2 linked regions of the Sagittula stellata E-37 genome follow. The protein of the gene in region 2 interacts with the protein of the main gene of each other region in a pairwise test. Links are inferred from orthologs where the notes say so. Each region holds a gene or a part of one and is shown on either strand. Other genes may lie near its edges. The genes, in order: ABFK29_RS13985 and ABFK29_RS13140.

Region 1 (8,412 bases), 180 kb from region 2 along the record:
CTTCTGGTCTTCCAGTTCCTGACCACCTTCGCTCACGCCCTTCTTGAAGGCGGTGATGCCCTTGCCGACCTCGCCCATCAGCGAGGAGATCTTGCCGCGGCCAAACAGCACCAGCACCACAACCGCGATCAGCAGAAGGCCCGGCAGGCCGATGTTCCCGATACCCATTGGTCTTGCTCCGTCATTGTTCCTGCAAAACGGTCGCAGAAGCCGCGACCCGAATTCGTCCGAGGTTGTGTAAAGACGTTTGAAGCGCGCGGAAAGCGCCAAACCGCCGCGCCCGGACACTGTGTGTGTCATGAGGTTGTCAGTTGTCAGGTTTTTGTCAGTATGGGTGGAGTCCGCCCCCCGCCCCTGCCACAAGCAAAGGGGCCACACAGGCCCGAAACACCCCCGTGAGTCGCCCGAAATGAACCGCAAGGACCGCCTCTATGCCCTGACCCAGCGCCTGCGCGACGGGCGTCTGCACACCGCCGAGGCGATGGCCCAGGACCTTGGCGTTTCGGTCCGCACGATCTACCGCGACATGGAGACCCTCGCCGCCTCGGGCGTGCCGGTGGAGGGCGCGCGCGGCTATGGCTACACGGTGCAGGCGGCGATCACCCTGCCGCCGCTGAACCTGACAGAGGCAGAGCTGGAGGCGCTGCACCTGGCCCTCGCCGCCCTCGGCGCCTCTCCCCTTACGGAACAGGCCAGTGCCGCCCGTTCCCTCGCCGCCAAGATCGACGCCGTCCTACCCGAGGACAGCGACAGCCGCGCGGCGCCCTTCGGTTTCGCCACCGACGCCTTCGCCGAGGCGGCGCGCGGTTTTGCCCATATGCCCGCGATCCGCGCCGCCATCCGGGCTCGGCAGAAACTGCGGGTCACACTGAACGGCAGCGGGCACGACCTGCGCCCGCTGCATCTGGATTACTTCGGCAGGATCTGGACCTGTATCGCCTGGTCAGAAACCATCGGCGATTTCCTGAGCTTCCGCATCGACCGGATCGAGGACCTGAGGCCCCTGCCCTCGCTTTTTGTGGGGGAACCCGGCCGCACGCTCGCCGACTGGCGCGCCCGGCAGGGCTGAGCGCGACTGCGCGTCCTGCACACCGGTGACGATGCTGGACCATCGCGCGCCGGTGTCGCCGCCGGTACGGATCGCTTCGGGCTGCATGGTCGTGCCATTGCCGCCCCGCCCTTCGCCCGTCTTCTTGCTCGCCTGTTCCGAGACGCAAGCGGCGTTCCTGTCGGAATAGCCGCACGCCTGCATTGGGGTGGCAAGAACGATCCAGGCGAGCCGCGTCAGGGAAAAATCCCGTTGGTCCATGACGCGGCGGTTTCCGGTGCCGGTCGGCACCTCTTTCGCCCCGTCCATGCAACGAACCGCGCGCTGCGCTAACTGGGCAACTCCGCGTTCGGCCAACAAAATGAAAAACCCCGCGCGGGCAGATGGCCAGCACGGGGTCCTGTCAGACCGTAAAAGGATCGGACGTCAGATCGACGCCTGATAGATCTTGTCGATGTTCGACCCGAGAGCCGCATTGAACTCTTCGTCGGACTGCTGCTTCGACAGCCCTTCTGAAAGCGCACGGCTGAAGGAGGCGATCATCTTCGGCTGTTTCGCCAGCTTTTCGCACGCCTCGTCGGTGGAGTAGCCACCGGACAACGCCACGACGCGGATCACGCGGGGATGGTCGGCAAGGTTGTCGTACAGCCCGGCTTCGGTCGGGATCGACAGCTTCAGCATGATGTCCTGGCCGTCCTCAAGCGTGTCGAGGTGTTTGGCGATCTCATCCTTCAGCATGGCCTCGGCCTCGGCCTTGGTGGACGACTTGATGTTGACCTCCGGCTCAAGGATCGGCACCAGCCCGCAGGAGAGCACGGTGCGGCCGACCTCGAACTGCTGGGCCACCACGGCGGCGATGCCGTCCGAGTTTGCCTCGTGGATCACCGAACGCTCCTTCGTACCGAACACGCCAAAACCCTCGGCGTCCTTCAGCAGCGCCTCCAGGCCCGGGTTCGGCTTCATGAGCTGCACGCCGTCCGCTTCGTCTTCGAGCCCCTTGTCGATCTTCAGAAAAGGGACGATTCCGTTGTCTTCCCAAAGCACCTGACTCACCGGCTTGCCCTCGATGGTGCCGCGCATGGTGCGTTCGAACAGGATCGCGCCGATGACCTTGTCAGAGGTAAAATCCGGCGCCGTGATGATGCGCGTGCGCATGGCGTGGATCTCGTCGAACATCGCGGTTTCGCCGTCGTACATATCCTCGGTCACGCCATAGAGTTTCAGCGCCTTCGGGGTCGAGCCGCCCGACTGGTCCAGCGCTGCGATAAAGCCTTTTCCCTCGGCCATCTGCGCCTTCATTTTCTCGAAATCTGCCATCACCCTCTCCCGGCTGGAATTAAATCGCCCAACGCTTAGCGCGGGTTTCCGGGCAAACCTAGAGGCATCGAAAATTGTTATCGCTAAATGTGGCAGGCTGCGCAGTCCCGCCGCAACAACAGGTCGGAGGATGCCCAGGCTTTGACGGTTTTGCCGGTACGACAGCGGCCCGCCGCACCCCGAAGCTAGGTCAGCGCTTGTCGATCCGCAGCCAGATACCGTCGCGCGCGCGCACCGTCAGGTGCGCCTCCGGCACCGGCGTGCGCCCCTCGACACGAGACACCTTAAGGTCGCGCAGGAGCAGCGACAAAAGCAGCGGCCCCTCGACCATCGCGAACCCCGCCCCGGTGCAGACACGCGGCCCGGCCGAAAATGGGATGAAGGCGTCTCGCCCGCAGGTCCGGCCGTTTTCCGTCTGCCAGCGGCCCGGGTCGAAATCGTCGGGACGGTCCCACAGCCGTTCGTGCCGGTGCAGGTGCCAGGGCGACAGCACAATCTGCGACCCCTGCGGCACGTCCCGGCCCCGGAACCGCTCCGGGCAGCTCGTCTCCCGCACCATCATCGGCACCGGTGGGTAAAGGCGCAGCGTCTCGCGGAACACGTCGCGCGACACGCGCATCCGACCGATCTCGGCGAAATCGCCGGTTTGCAGGCCCTGCGCCTCCTCAGCCACGCGCTGCTGCCACTCCGGGAAAAGCGCCATCAGGTAGAGCGCCCAGCCAAGCGCAGAGGCCGAAGTCTCGTGCCCGGCAAGAAAGAAGATCGCCACCTGGTCGACCATTTCCGAAGCGGTGAAGGTCTCGCCGGTCTGCGGATCGCGCGTGGTCATGATCTTTGTGGCCAGGTCGTCGGGCGCCGTTCCGGCGGCGATCTCAGCCGCGCGTGCCTCTGTCAGACGGGCGATCAGCCCCCGAATGCGCCGGGCCGCGGCCTTCGTGTCGCGCCGGAAAAAGCGCGGCATCCAGCGCGGCACCGGGATGAAGGCGGCCAGGTTCAGGATCGGCTGTGTGCGCTGGTACGCCCGGAATTCGTGGAACACCGCCGAGGCTGTCTCGTCCTCGATGGGGATGGAGAACAGCGTGCGAAAGATCACGTCGGCGGCGGCATGGCTGGTCTGCTCCTCGATTTCCACCACACCGCCCGCGCGGGCGGTCAGCCGCGCCAGCGCCGCCTCAGCCGCGTCCCACATCGCCGGGTAGGTCTCCCTCAGCCGCCCGCCCTCGAACGCCGGGTCGATGATCCGCCGCTGCCGTTGCCATTGCGCGCCGTTGGTCAGGAAGACCGAGTCGCCCAGAAGCGGACGCAGCCCTTCCCCGATGCGGTCGGACTTCGGAAAGTCCATGGGCCGCTCCTTCAGCACCTTCGTCACCAGCTCCGGCTGGTTGACAAGGTAGGACCGGAAGAACGGCGTCCGGAACTCCGCCATCCACGCGCGGTACAGCTTCGCGGGCTGGGCCGACAGGATGTCCTGCCGGAACAGCTTCACATACCGCCTGAGCGACACCTTGTCGGGCCGCGCCGCCGGTTTCGGCGGCACCCTGTCATCCGTCATGCCGCCATACTCGTGTACTTGGAAACCGCGCGGTCGATCCGGCTGGCCGAGGGCGGGCGCCCGGCGTAGCGCGCGGCAAGGCTCAGCGGGCCCGCGGTGATCTGGAAATAGTCGTAGTCCAGCGGCCTGTCGAAGGCGCAGAGGTACTGGAAATGCAGGCGGAAGAACTTCCACCGAAGCTCCTTCCAGCGTTCGGGGCTGAGCGACCGGGTGAACTGTGCCGAAAAGACCAGCGGCCAGCGCTTGCGCTCCGGTGCCACGCCCGACACGCTGACCGGGTCGCACAGCGCAAAGGCGCAGCCGTCCCCCGGCGCGGTGACATCGACCCATGTCAGTTCATCGCGCGCCGATAGGTAGTGCAGGTCGGCCCGCAGGCGGTCGGCATCGCGCAGGAAAGACACCATGGGCACCACCTGCCCGAGGCTCAGGAACCCGAGCCGCGGCCCGTTCGCCGGAACCCGGCCAGACCGGATCAGGTCGGCCAGGATTGAGACGGCGAGGTGCGCGCCGGAGGAATGGCCGACCACCAGCACTTCGTCGTGGTCTTCGGCCAGGGCGCCCGCGATGGTCTTGCCGAACTCCGCCATGCGCGCCTCAAGCTCCGGCGGGTTGGCGCCCCGGTAGCGGGCGGAATAGGCGTAGTCGTGCATCAGGTAATAGGCGAAGAGTTTGCCGTCTTTCGACTTGAACCAGCGCAGCACCAGTACCCCGGGCAAAAGGCCCACTATGGTCCCCGCCAGCGTGCCCCATGGTCCAGCGAAGCTGCCGACCCAACCGCAAAGCCAGACCACCAGCAGGGCCAGCATCGCCTGCACCAGCAGCGCACCGATGGGGTAGAGCGCCGCGATCACCGGCCCTTTCCGCAGCCGCATCAACCGGAACAGCGCGCCCGTTGCGATGTATTCCCACGCCGTGCGCACAAGCTGGGCGTACGTGGCGGGGATGGAGTTCGACATGCTGTCGCGCACGATATCCGACCAGACCAGGACCTCGACGTCCGCCGTGACGGGTGTGCCGTCAAAGGCGGCCTCCACGTGCCAGCCGTACGGGCCGCCGGTGCGCTTCGGCTTCAACCCGATCTCGTAGCCCGAAATCTGCGCCTGCGCGGCGCCCTCCTTGCGATAGAGTTCGCGGTAGCGGCGCGGATGAATGGGATCATAACCGGGGATGTAGAACACCCGGCGCTTGCTGACGTCCCCGTCGCGGATCTGGTTCCGGTCCTGCTGTGCCATGCGCAATCTCTCCTGCAGCGCAGGATAACCGCGGTTTCAGGCAACAGTAAGGCGCGGCGCAGGTGGATTTTGCACCAAGCAGCGCCGCATCAGCCCAGCGTCGCGAGTCCGGGGAAGGTCTCCAGCAGCCAGAACGAGAACGCGGAGAACGCCCCCGTCAGCAGAGCCACGCCGACCACGATCAAGAGCACGCCCATCACCTTCTCGATCAGGCCCATGTGACGCTTCAACCGGTTCATCAGCCCCACGGCGCGACCAAGGAAGATCGCCGCCAGCAGGAAGGGAATGCCCAGCCCCGCCGCATAGACCGCTAGCAGGACCGTGCCCCGGGCCACCGACGCCTCCGTCGCGGCGAGCGACAGGATCGCCCCCAGTTGCGGGCCGATGCACGGCGTCCAGCCAAAGGCGAAGGCGAGCCCCAGAATGTAGGCCCCGAATGCCGATCCGCCTTCGCCGCCTTCCATCCGCATTTCGCGGTCGAGGAACCCGATCCGGAAGACCCCAAGGAAATGCAGGCCGAAGACGATGACCACCGCGCCCGCGATGCGCCCCAAAAGCACCTGGTTCGTCAGGAAGAACGACCCCAGCCACGACGCAGTGAACCCCAACAGCACGAAGATCGTCGATAGCCCCAGCACGAAGAACAGCGCCGCCAGCGCGACCTTGCCCCGCTTGCGGCCCTCCTGCATCTCGTTCAGCGACAGGCCGGACATGAAGGCGAGGTAGGGCGGCACGATGGGCAGCACGCAGGGGCTGAGAAAGGACACGAGCCCGGCAAGCAATGCCACGAACATGGCGGGCATCAGGGATGCGTCGATGAGGTCGATTCCGAACATGCTTCCGGACATATGGCAAAGCGCGCATGGCGTCACGCGGGGCGTGCTCACATCCCCGTGGACGCATCGTCACAGACCATCGCGCAAGGCTCTTCAAGAGCGGCGGCAAAGGCGCTAGACGACGGGCATGACCCAGACACTCGACGCCACCGGACTGCTCTGCCCCCTGCCTGTCCTCAAGCTGCGCAAGCGGCTGCAGGCGCTTGCCGCGGGAGAGACCGTCACGCTGATCACCGACGATCCGGCCGCCGTGATCGACGTGCCGCACTTCTGCGCCGAATCCGGCAACGAGCTGATCAGCCAGTCAGAGGACGGAACGACCATGACTTGGATCGTGCGGAAGGTCTGAGCTTAACGCCTCCTGCCGCGAAGGCGCCGAACCGCCGCTGCGGTCGCGACCGTTGCGTCCCGCCACGCTTGCCAAGAGCGCATGAAAAAACCGCCACGTCTGGACGTGGCGGTTTTTCTGTTCACGTGTGTGCGGGCCTCAGCGGCCCAGCGACCACCACCCGCGTTTCTTCTTCTTGGGCTCGTCGTCGTCGCCGCCCGCATCCTCGCCAACCGCTTCCGGTTCCGGCTGCGGGGCGGCGTCCGGTTCCGCCTCAGCAGCGGGCTCATCTACCGGTTCGGCATTGACCGCGGCCTCTGCCGAGCCACCGACCGGCGACCCCACGACCTGCGCGATCACGTCGGATGCCTTGACCCGTGTGCGGGCGCGTTTCGGCTTCTCCTCCTCGGAGGCGGCCTCTGGCTCCGCTGCCTGCGGCTCTGGCGCTTTTTCGGGTTCCGGTGCCTGTTCGGCGACGGGTTCCGCCACCTGTTCCACAACCGCCGGCGTTTCTGTCGCGGAATCCGCCTCTACCGGCGCAGGTGCGTTGGCGGTTACGGCCACAGCCTCGGCAGGCGCTTCGGTGGCATCGGTGGCATCGGTGGCATCGCCCGCAGCGTCACCCCCGGTCGACGCTTCGACCGGTTCCTTCGGCTTGGACGAGCGGCTGCGCGAACGGGAGCGGGACCGCGAGCGGCTCGACGTCTTCTTACCGCCGTCCTGACCGTCCTCGGTGTTGCCATCGGTATCGCCACCCTCGGCAGAATCGCCCGTGTCACCGTTGCTGTCGGAATCGTCGGACCCGTTGCCGGTATCGCCATCGTTCGACCCGTTGTCGTCCTGATCGCCGTCCTTGGACTTCGACCGCCGACGCCGCCGGCGGCGCTTCTTCTTCGGCTTGTCGTCGCTTCCCTGCTCGTTGCCCTGATCGTCGCCGTTGTCGTCTCCGGACGATTGATCCTCGGCCTCCTCGACCTCGGCCTCGATCTCCTCGGCTTCGGTCGCCTCGTCGATGGCATCCATTATCGACGTGTCGACCGAGACCACCGGCGCGGTCGCTTCGGGCACGGAGCGTGTCGCGGTCTTGAACTTCTCCATCGAGAAGTCGGGCGCCACAAGATGCGGGTCGCCCTCGATTCGGACAGCCATGCCATAACGAGATTCGATGATGGCGACGTGTTCGCGCTTCTGGTTCATCAGGTAGTTGGCGATGCCCACCGGGCATTTCACCAGAACCTCACGCGACCGGCGACGCACGCCCTCTTCCTCGATCTGGCGCAGGATCTGCAGCGCCATGTTGTCGTCCGAGCGGATCAGGCCCGTTCCGTGACACGCCGAACAGGGCTGTGTCGTCGCCTCGATCATGCCGGGGCGCAGACGCTGACGCGACATTTCCAGCAGGCCGAAGCCCGAAATACGGCCCACCTGGATACGCGCGCGATCCGTCTTCAGCTTGTCCTTCAGCTTCTTTTCGACGGCAGCGTTGTTCTTGCGCTCGTCCATGTCGATGAAGTCGATGACGATCAGACCGGCAAGGTCACGCAGACGCAACTGGCGCGCCACCTCTTCGGCGGCCTCCAGGTTGGTCTTGGTGGCGGTCTCCTCGATGGACCCTTCCTTCGTCGCCCGGCCAGAGTTCACGTCGATGGCAACGAGCGCCTCGGTCACGCCGATGACGATGTAGCCGCCCGACTTGAGCTGCACCACGGGGTTGAACATGCCGCCCAGGTAGCTTTCGACCTGGTAGCGCGCAAAGAGCGGCATCTGTTCTGTGTAGTGCTTCACGTTCTTGGCGTGGGACGGCATGATCATCTTCATGAAGTCCTTGGCGACACGATAGCCGCGCTCGCCCTCGACCAGAACCTCGTCGATCTCGCGCGAATAGAGGTCGCGGATCGAGCGTTTTATCAGGTCGCCTTCCTCGTAGATCTTGGCCGGCGCGATGGATTTCAGCGTCAGTTCGCGGATCTGCTCCCACAGACGCTGGAGGTATTCGTAGTCGCGCTTAATCTCGGTCTTGGTGCGCTTGGCGCCCGCCGTCCGGATGATCAGGCCCGCGCCCTTGGGCACGTCGATCTCGTTGGCGATGGCCTTCAGCT
Region 2 (8,534 bases):
TGGGACATGCGCATCGACGAGCCGTCCCGCCAGTTCTTCTACCTGCCGCTGATGCATTCGGAGAACCTTTGCGATCAGGACCGCTGCGTCCGTCTCATGAAGGAGCGGATGCCTGCCTCCGGTGACAGCAATCTGATGCATGCCAAGGTCCATCGCGAGGTGATCCGCCAGTTCGGCCGCTTCCCGTACCGCAACGAGGCTCTGTTGCGGAAGACAACCGAGGCCGAGAAGACCTTCATATCGGACGGCGGTTACGGCGCGATCCTCCGCGATATGCAGGCCGAAGCAGAAGCTGCATGAATTCGGCCACTTGCGTGCGTCGGTGGCACAAGTGCTCTTGATCCCCGGCGGCCCCCGCGCCTAGCCTGTGACTGGCCCGTTCGGGGCCCGGGCAGGGAGGGCCGGATGAGCGCAAAGTACGACATGGTGGTGATCGGGGCCGGACCCGGAGGGTACGTGGCCGCGATCAGGGGCGCCCAGCTTGGCCTGCGCACCGCGATTGTGGAACGGGAGCATCTGGGCGGCATCTGTCTGAACTGGGGGTGCATTCCCACCAAGGCGCTCTTGCGGTCCGCCGAGGTGTTTCACCTCATGCACCGCGCGCCGGAATTCGGCCTGAAGGCAGACGGCATAGGCTTTGATCTCGACGCGGTCGTCAAACGTTCGCGCGGAGTGGCCAAGCAACTGAACTCCGGCGTCGGGCATCTTCTGAAGAAGAACAAGGTCGATGTCGTCATGGGGGCTGCGCAGATCGAAGCCCCGGGCAAGGTTCGTGTCGGCGACACGTTGCTGGAGGCCGGGAATATCGTCGTGGCGACTGGTGCTCGGGCGCGGGAGCTTCCGGGACTGGAGGCCGACGGTGACCGGGTCTGGACCTATAAACACGCGCTGCAACCGAAGCGGATGCCGAAGAAACTACTGGTGATCGGCTCCGGCGCCATCGGGATCGAGTTTGCGAGCTTCTTCAACACGCTAGGCGCAGAGGTCACGGTGGTCGAGGTGATGGACCGCATCCTGCCCGTCGAAGACGCGGAGATCGCCGCCTTTGCCAGGAAGCAGTTCCAGAAACAGGGCATGACGATTCTCGAAGGCGCGTCGGTCAAGTCGCTGGATCGCGGTCCGAACGGCGTTGTCGCCCATGTGGATAAAGGTGGGGAAAAGTCAAAAATATCAGTCGATACAGTGATTTCGGCTGTGGGCATTATCGGAAATGTCGAAGATTTGGGGTTGGAAGCGCTCGGTGTTCGGGTGGAGCGGTCGCACGTCTTGACCGATCCGTACTGCCGCACCGGAATCGAGGGTGTTTATGCCATCGGCGACGTGGCCGGTGCGCCGTGGCTCGCGCACAAGGCCTCGCACGAGGGAGTCATGGTGGCCGAGCTGATCGCGGGCGGTCAGCCTCATGCGGTCGATCCGGGCAGCATCGCGGGCTGCACCTATTGCCACCCGCAGATCGCCTCTGTCGGACTGACAGAGGCGAAGGCGAAGGAACAGGGCTTTGACGTGAAGGTGGGCAGGTTCCCCTTCATTGGCAATGGCAAGGCCATCGCGCTCGGCGAGGTGGAGGGCATGGTGAAGACCGTGTTCGACGCAAAAACGGGGGCCTTGCTGGGCGCGCATATGGTGGGCGCCGAGGTCACCGAACTTATCCAGGGCTACGTCGTTGGCCGGCAATTGGAGACCACGGAAGAGGATCTGATGCAGACCGTCTTCCCGCACCCGACGCTCAGTGAGATGATGCACGAATCCGTTCTGGACGCCTGGGGTCGCGCCATACACTTCTGACGGGCGGGTGCCGAAGAAGGGGTCAGCGGTCCTGCCGTTTCAACGCCAGGCGGTCCAGTACCTTCCGAGCGCGCGGCATGATCCACTGCCACAGCACCGGTGCGCCAGCCTGGATCTTGCGGCCGACGTTGTTCTCGAACGTGGCCCACTCGACATCGTAATCGACCCAGGACCCGCCGCCGTTGGCGATGTTCAGGTTCGGCGGGGCGAAGCGGTCGAGTGACTTTGCAAAGCGCGCCTCAGGCGTCTGGTTGGCCTCGAACTCTTCCCAGATCGCGCGGAAGTGCTGGCGCTGATCCTCGGGCAAAAGGCCGAAGATCCGGTCGGCGGCACGGGCCTCGGCTGCCTCGACGGCTGCCGTGTCGTGGTTGCCGAAGACCGGCGCGTCGCCGGCGTCGATTTCCACGAGGTCGTGCAGCAGCAGCATCGCGATGACCTTGCCCCGGTCGACCTGAGCCGGGGCGTGCTCTGACAAGGTCAACGCAAAGAGCGCGATGTGCCAGCTGTGTTCGGCGGAATTCTCGTACCTTGACCCGTCGGCCAGCCGCGTGGCGCGTGACACGGACTTGAGGCGGTCGGCCTCCAAAAGGAAATCCATCTGGGCGTCGAGGCGGGTCCGGGCGTTGTCATTCGTCATGGCAGAGAGGTGCACCGTACCGAGGTAAGACGCAAGCCGCAGTGGCCGGTCTCTGCAACCGCGAAATCGGCCTGGTGCGATACGGAGCCCACGATGGGGCGCATGTCGACGTCAGATGTTTTCGTTGTCGGTTCCGGGAGCGAGTGCGGTGGGAATGGCTTCTCCGCGCTTCTTCGCTTCCAGTGCGCGCTGCAGATGCTCCGTCAGGAAGGCGCGTGCCCGGCGTTCCGCCAGGCGAATGCGGACGGCAGCGCGGAAGATTTCCTCGGACGAAGGCGAGGACGCACCCAGCACCGCCGCGACCTGATCGGGCAGGGTCTCGTCCCCGAGTGCGTCCATCGCCTTGATCGTGTCGCGGGCGAGGGCGTCGGCTAGGTCGTCGACAACGGCCATGGCTGGCTCCCTGAAGCAAAGGCGCCCGGGCGCCTTTGCCCGGGCTATCGGTTCAGCGTGTGCTTTCGGTCAGACGCCGCTTCACGTAGCCGGTGACGCTGTCGATCATCGTTTCCATGTGCGGCTCTTCGAAGAAATGGCCGGAACCGTCGATTTCCTCATGAGTGATCGTGATGCCCTTCTGCTCGTGCAGTTTGGACACCAGCGAACGGGTGTCGGCGGGCGGCGCCACGCGGTCGTTCGTGCCGTTGATGATCAGGCCAGAGGAAGGGCAGGGCGCGAGGAAGGAGAAGTCGTACATGTTCGCGGGCGGAGACGCGGACACGAAACCGGTGATTTCCGGCCGCCTCATCAGAAGCTGCATTCCGATCCACGCGCCGAACGAAAAGCCCGCGACCCAGCAATGCTTGGAGTTCTGGTTCATCGACTGCAGATAGTCGAGCGCGGATGCGGCGTCCGAAAGCTCTCCGACACCCTGATCGTATTCGCCCTGGCTGCGCCCGACTCCGCGGAAATTGAACCGCAGGACGGTAAAGCCCATGTTGTAGAAGGCGTAATGCAGGTTGTAGACCACCTTGTTGTTCATCGTCCCGCCGAACTGCGGGTGGGGATGAAGAACGATGGCGATCGGGGCATCGCGGTCTTTTTGCGGATGGTAGCGGCCTTCGAGGCGGCCTTCGGGTCCTGGGAAGATGACCTCGGGCATGTACGGGCGCAGGCTCCTTGTTGGTGGGCGTCGTCGACGCTATCTTGGGTGATGCGCCAGAATTGTTGACGACTTCACTCGGACACTTTAGAAAGATTCTAAACCGGCACTGGGCCGGTCAGGGCTCCGAAGCAGATAGGCAATCGCGCGCGCAAGGTCAATCGGATCGCGCGGCGCGGATGCGCTGTGCGGCGCCGAAGCGAAGGGGCGAAGATGAAGCTGAGCACCAAGGGGCGTTACGCGATGGTCGCGTTGGTGGATATTTCCTTGCAGGGCTGCGACGACCTGGTGACGTTGGGTGACGTGTCGAAACGCCAGGACCTGTCCCTGCCGTATCTGGAGCAGCTTTTCGTGAAGCTCCGCCGCGCCGGGCTGGTCGAGTCGGTACGTGGCCCAGGCGGCGGATACCGTCTGGCGAAATCCCCGAGCGACATCCGCGTGGTCGATATTCTCGCCGCAGTCGATGAAACCGTGGATGCCATGCACAAGGGCGCGGGCGCGTCGGGCGGTCTGTCCGGGTCGAAGGCGCAATCGCTGTCGAACATGTTGTGGCAGTCGCTTTCGGCCCATGTCTACGTCTTCCTGCACCAGACCCGGTTGTCGGACGTGGTGGAGCGCGGATTGGCGCCCTGTCCGGCGGTGCCGGCGCTGTTCGCGGTTGTCGAAGATGACGGGTGAGGCAATGCAGAGTTTTCGCGGAAAACTTTGTCTTAGGTGGGCAAAGTCTTCGTCGAAGACTTTGTGGCGCCCATGACGCGCGTCTACCTCGATCACAACGCGACGGCGCCGTTGCGGCCCGAGGCGAGGGTGGCGATGATCGCCGCCATGGATCTTTGTGGCAATCCGTCTTCGGTGCATGGCGAGGGACGGGCCGCCAAGGCCGCCGTCGAGAAGGCGCGGGCCCAGGTGTCTGCGGCGTTCGGCGCAGACGGTGCCGACGTGGTCTTTGTCTCGGGGGCCACCGAAGCGGCGGCGCTGGCCTGCGCAGGGCGTGGGCTGGCGGGCGCGGACGTGGAACATGACGCCGTTGCCTCCTGGATAGATCCGGTTCTGCCCGTGGACCGCGACGGCCGCGTGACGGTGGACGATCCCGCGATGACCGCGCTGCAAGCGGCGAACTCGGAGACCGGCGTGATCCAGGCACTGCCCGACGGGCTGGCGGTCGTGGATGCGACGCAAGCCTTCGGCAAACTGCCCGTCGCCTTCAACTGGCTGGGTTGCCGGATGGCGTTGGTGTCGGCTCACAAACTCGGAGGTCCCAAGGGAATCGGCGCGCTGGTGATGAAACGCGGCACGGACATCGCCGCGCAGATCCGCGGCGGCGGCCAGGAAATGGGCCGCCGGTCCGGTACGGAAAACGTGATCGGTATCGCGGGTTTCGGTGCGGCCGCCGAAGCCGCCGCGCAGGATATGTCCGCGGGCGTCTGGTCCAACGTCGAAAACCTTAGAACGATTCTAGAGAATTTGATTGCGACCGGCGCGGAAGACACTATTTTTGTCGGGAAAGGCGCGGAGCGTCTGCCAAACACCTCGTGCTTCGCCACTCCGGGCTGGAAAGGCGAGACCCAGGTGATGCAGATGGACCTGGCCGGATTCGCGATCAGCGCGGGCAGCGCCTGTTCCAGCGGGAAGGTCCGCGCCAGCCGTGTGCTGCGGGCCATGGGATACGACGATACGGTCGCGTCGAGCGCCATCAGGGTCAGCCTGGGGCCGGAGACGACCGAAGAGAATGTGGTGCGCTTCGCCGAGGCGTGGCTGAAGAAACACCAGCGGTTCCGCGAACGGGCCGCGTGAGAAAGGATAGACGCATGTCCATGACCGAAGACGTTGCAGTCAAGGAAGGTGTCGACCAGCAGACGGTGGATGCCGTTCGCGACGTGTCGACCTACAAGCACGGCTGGAACACCGACATCGAGATGGAATACGCGCCGAAGGGGCTGAGCCCGGACATCGTGCGGCTGATTTCCGAGAAGAACGAAGAACCTGAGTGGATGACCGACTGGCGTCTGCAGGCCTATGAACGCTGGCTGCAAAAGACGGAACCGACTTGGGCTATGGTCGATTATCCGGAAATCGACTTCCAGGAACAGTATTACTACGCGCGTCCCAAGAGCATGACGGAGAAGCCGAAGTCGCTGGACGAGGTCGATCCCAAGCTGCTGGAGACATACGAGAAGCTGGGCATCCCGCTGAAGGAGCAGATGATCCTCGCGGGTGTCGAGGGCGCAGGGGACGCACCGGCGGAGGCCAAGGAAGGCGAGCGCCGTGTGGCCGTCGACGCGGTGTTCGACTCTGTTTCGGTGGGCACGACCTTCCAGAAGGAACTGAAGGCGGCTGGCGTGATCTTCTGTTCCATCTCCGAGGCGATCCGCGAACATCCCGAACTGGTAAAGAAGTACCTTGGCTCGGTCGTGCCGGTATCGGACAATTTCTATGCCACGCTGAACTCCGCCGTGTTCTCGGACGGGTCCTTCGTCTACGTGCCCCCGGGGGTTCGCTGCCCGATGGAACTGTCGACCTATTTCCGCATCAACGCCGAGAACACCGGCCAGTTCGAGCGGACGCTGATCATCGCCGACAAGGGCAGCTACGTGTCGTACCTCGAAGGCTGCACCGCGCCGCAGCGCGACACGGCGCAGCTTCACGCGGCGGTGGTCGAGATCATCGTGGAGGAAGACGCGGAGGTGAAGTACTCCACCGTCCAGAACTGGTTCCCGGGCGACGAAAACGGCAAGGGCGGCATCTACAACTTCGTCACCAAGCGGGCGGACTGCCGCGGCGACCGGGCGAAGGTCATGTGGACGCAAGTGGAGACTGGCTCGGCGGTGACTTGGAAGTACCCGTCCTGCATCCTGCGCGGGAACGAGTCGCAGGGCGAGTTCTACTCGATCGCCATCGCGAACAACCACCAGCAGGCCGACACCGGCACCAAGATGATCCACCTCGGCCGCGATACCAAGTCGCGCATCGTGTCGAAGGGGATCTCGGCGGGCGTCGCGCAGAACACCTATCGCGGCCTCGTGTCCATGCACCCCAAGGCCAAGAACTCGCGCAACTATACACAGTGCGACAGCTTGCTGATCGGCGGCAAATGCGGGGCGCACACGGTCCCCTACATCGAGGTGAAGAACAATTCGTCCCGGTGCGAACACGAGGCGACCACATCGAAGGTGGACGACGACCAGCTCTTCTATTGCCGCCAGCGCGGCATGGACGAGGAAGAGGCCGTGGCGCTCGTGGTGAACGGTTTCTGCCGTGAGGTTCTTCAGGCCCTGCCGATGGAGTTCGCAATGGAAGCGCAGCAGCTTGTGGCGATCTCGCTCGAAGGCTCGGTTGGCTGACGCTACGGGGACGGGGCGCGTTTCGCTCCGTTCCGCCGGCCCGAAAGGAATGAAACGATGTTGGCCATGGCGATCCATCAGTCTGCCGGCGTAGGCGTGGGCACCTTTCTGGGTGTGTTGATCATGATGTTCCTCATGCGGCGCTCCGGCAAGAAGGTGCGGCTGCTGAACGACAGCGTGGTTTACACGGCACTCGTGGCCGGCATGGGGGCCTGGACATTTGCCGCAGTGCTGCGCCTCGTCGTGGGGATGACCTGATGTCGGGCACGGTGAACCTTCATGCGGGCAGGGCTCGCGGCCATACCGCCCGCCACAAGGTGCGCTGCTACGACGTCAACATGAACTACCTTGTGCAACCCGCTGGAGAAGCACCATGATTGTCACAACGACACCCTCTGTCGAAGGCCACCTGATCGCTGAATACAAGGGTATTGTCGTCGGCGAGGCCATCCTCGGAGCGAACGTGTTCCGGGACATCTTTGCCGGGATCACGGACATTATCGGCGGTCGCTCCGGCGCTTACGAGGCATCGCTGGGCGAAGCACGCGAAACGGCGCTGAACGAACTTCAGGCACGCGCGGCGGCGCTTGGCGCCAATGCAGTGGTGGGTGTCGACCTGGACTATGAGGTCATCAACAACATGCTGATGGTCTCTGCCTCGGGCACTGCGGTTGTGCTTGGCTGATCTTGCGCGATGCGGTCCGGTCTTCATATCGCGGTGGGCTTTCCGGTACTGTTCCGATCGGAGGGGCGTTCATGAGCGCGCCGACACGGATCGACCGGCCCGAGCTGACTCTGCCGGAGGCGGAGGCGGCACTGCTGCGCGAGGCGTACCGCCGGGCGTCCGTGATCCTGGAATACGGGTCCGGGGGATCGACCGTGATGGCCGCCGAGATGCCGGGCAAGACGGTCTTTTCCGTCGAATCCGATCAGGATTGGGCGCACATGATGCGCGGCTGGTTCGCCGACAACCCGCCCGCGCAGGGCAGCACGGTGGAGGTCGTCTGGTCGGATATCGGGGCCACGAAGGAGTGGGGCCACCCAGTCGATCACACCGAATGGCGCCGCTTTGCGCGCTACCCGCTGGAAGTGTGGTCCCGGTCGGACTTCCGCCAGCCGCAGGTTGTGCTGGTCGACGGGCGGTTCCGGCAAGGCTGCGCGCTGGCCTGCGCCTTCATGTCCGGGGACCCTTTGGACCTGTATTTCGACGACTATGTACAGCGCCAACACTACCACAAGGTCGAGGAAATCCTCGGTCCGCCAAAGATCATCGGGCGCATGGCGCACTTCCATGTGCCCCCCCGACCTATCCCGCCGGAGCGCCTGATGTGGATCATCAAGCTGATGCAGAGCCCCTGACCGGCAAACGAACCCGCCCTTGAGCCGTCACACGAGACGGCAGGGCAAAAGAACCGGCCCATCGGCTGCCAAACGGCGGCGGGCACCCAAAACGAGAGGATGACAGAGATGTTGGAAATCAAGAACCTGCACGTGAAACTTGAGGAAGAGGACAAGCAGATCCTCAAAGGCGTCGACCTGACCGTCGAGGCCGGCAAGGTGCACGCGATCATGGGGCCGAACGGCTCTGGCAAATCGACGCTGTCTTACGTCCTGTCGGGCCGCGATGGCTATGAGATCACCGAAGGGACCGCGACGCTCGAAGGCGAGGACC

The links.
Region 1: the proteins of ABFK29_RS13140 (region 2) and ABFK29_RS13985 interact in binary tests that used the Escherichia coli proteins (3 or more experiments, as listed by UniProt). The link is inferred for Sagittula stellata E-37 from one-to-one orthologs.

Annotation. Positions count from the first base shown.
Region 1 is NZ_CP155729.1:2,947,890-2,956,301, forward strand. The notes cover bases 4,917-7,723. They hold ABFK29_RS13985 (sulfurtransferase TusA family protein), read left to right. Parts: upstream 4,917-6,112; coding sequence 6,113-6,334; downstream 6,335-7,723. Other genes in these bases: ABFK29_RS13975 (hypothetical protein), read right to left, coding at 4,917-5,149; ABFK29_RS13980 (cytochrome c biogenesis CcdA family protein), read right to left, coding at 5,239-5,985; ABFK29_RS13990 (Rne/Rng family ribonuclease), read right to left, coding at 6,473-7,723. Outside these bases: ABFK29_RS13955 (twin-arginine translocase TatA/TatE family subunit), read right to left, coding at 1-168; ABFK29_RS13960 (helix-turn-helix transcriptional regulator), read left to right, coding at 410-1,069; ABFK29_RS13965 (fructose bisphosphate aldolase), read right to left, coding at 1,475-2,365; ABFK29_RS13970 (cytochrome P450), read right to left, coding at 2,556-3,917; more of ABFK29_RS13975, read right to left, coding at 3,914-4,916; more of ABFK29_RS13990, read right to left, coding at 7,724-8,412. UniProt on the Escherichia coli protein: Sulfur carrier protein involved in sulfur trafficking in the cell. Part of a sulfur-relay system required for 2-thiolation during synthesis of 2-thiouridine of the modified wobble base 5-methylaminomethyl-2-thiouridine (mnm(5)s(2)U) in tRNA.
Region 2 is NZ_CP155729.1:2,767,756-2,776,289, reverse strand. What follows is about bases 3,365-6,293. They hold ABFK29_RS13140 (cysteine desulfurase family protein), read left to right. Parts: upstream 3,365-4,271; coding sequence 4,272-5,315; downstream 5,316-6,293. Other genes in these bases: sufB (Fe-S cluster assembly protein SufB), read left to right, coding at 5,330-6,293; ABFK29_RS13145 (Rrf2 family transcriptional regulator), read left to right, coding at 3,735-4,199; ABFK29_RS13150 (alpha/beta hydrolase), read right to left, coding at 3,365-3,521. In the rest of the region: ABFK29_RS13170 (DUF924 family protein), read left to right, coding at 1-300; lpdA (dihydrolipoyl dehydrogenase), read left to right, coding at 406-1,785; ABFK29_RS13160 (HD domain-containing protein), read right to left, coding at 1,808-2,422; ABFK29_RS13155 (hypothetical protein), read right to left, coding at 2,534-2,815; more of ABFK29_RS13150, read right to left, coding at 2,868-3,364; more of sufB, read left to right, coding at 6,294-6,862; ABFK29_RS13130 (hypothetical protein), read left to right, coding at 6,929-7,120; ABFK29_RS13125 (heavy metal-binding domain-containing protein), read left to right, coding at 7,236-7,547; ABFK29_RS13120 (hypothetical protein), read left to right, coding at 7,619-8,221; Fe-S cluster assembly ATPase SufC, read left to right, coding at 8,330-8,534. UniProt on the Escherichia coli protein: Master enzyme that delivers sulfur to a number of partners involved in Fe-S cluster assembly, tRNA modification or cofactor biosynthesis. Catalyzes the removal of elemental sulfur from cysteine to produce alanine.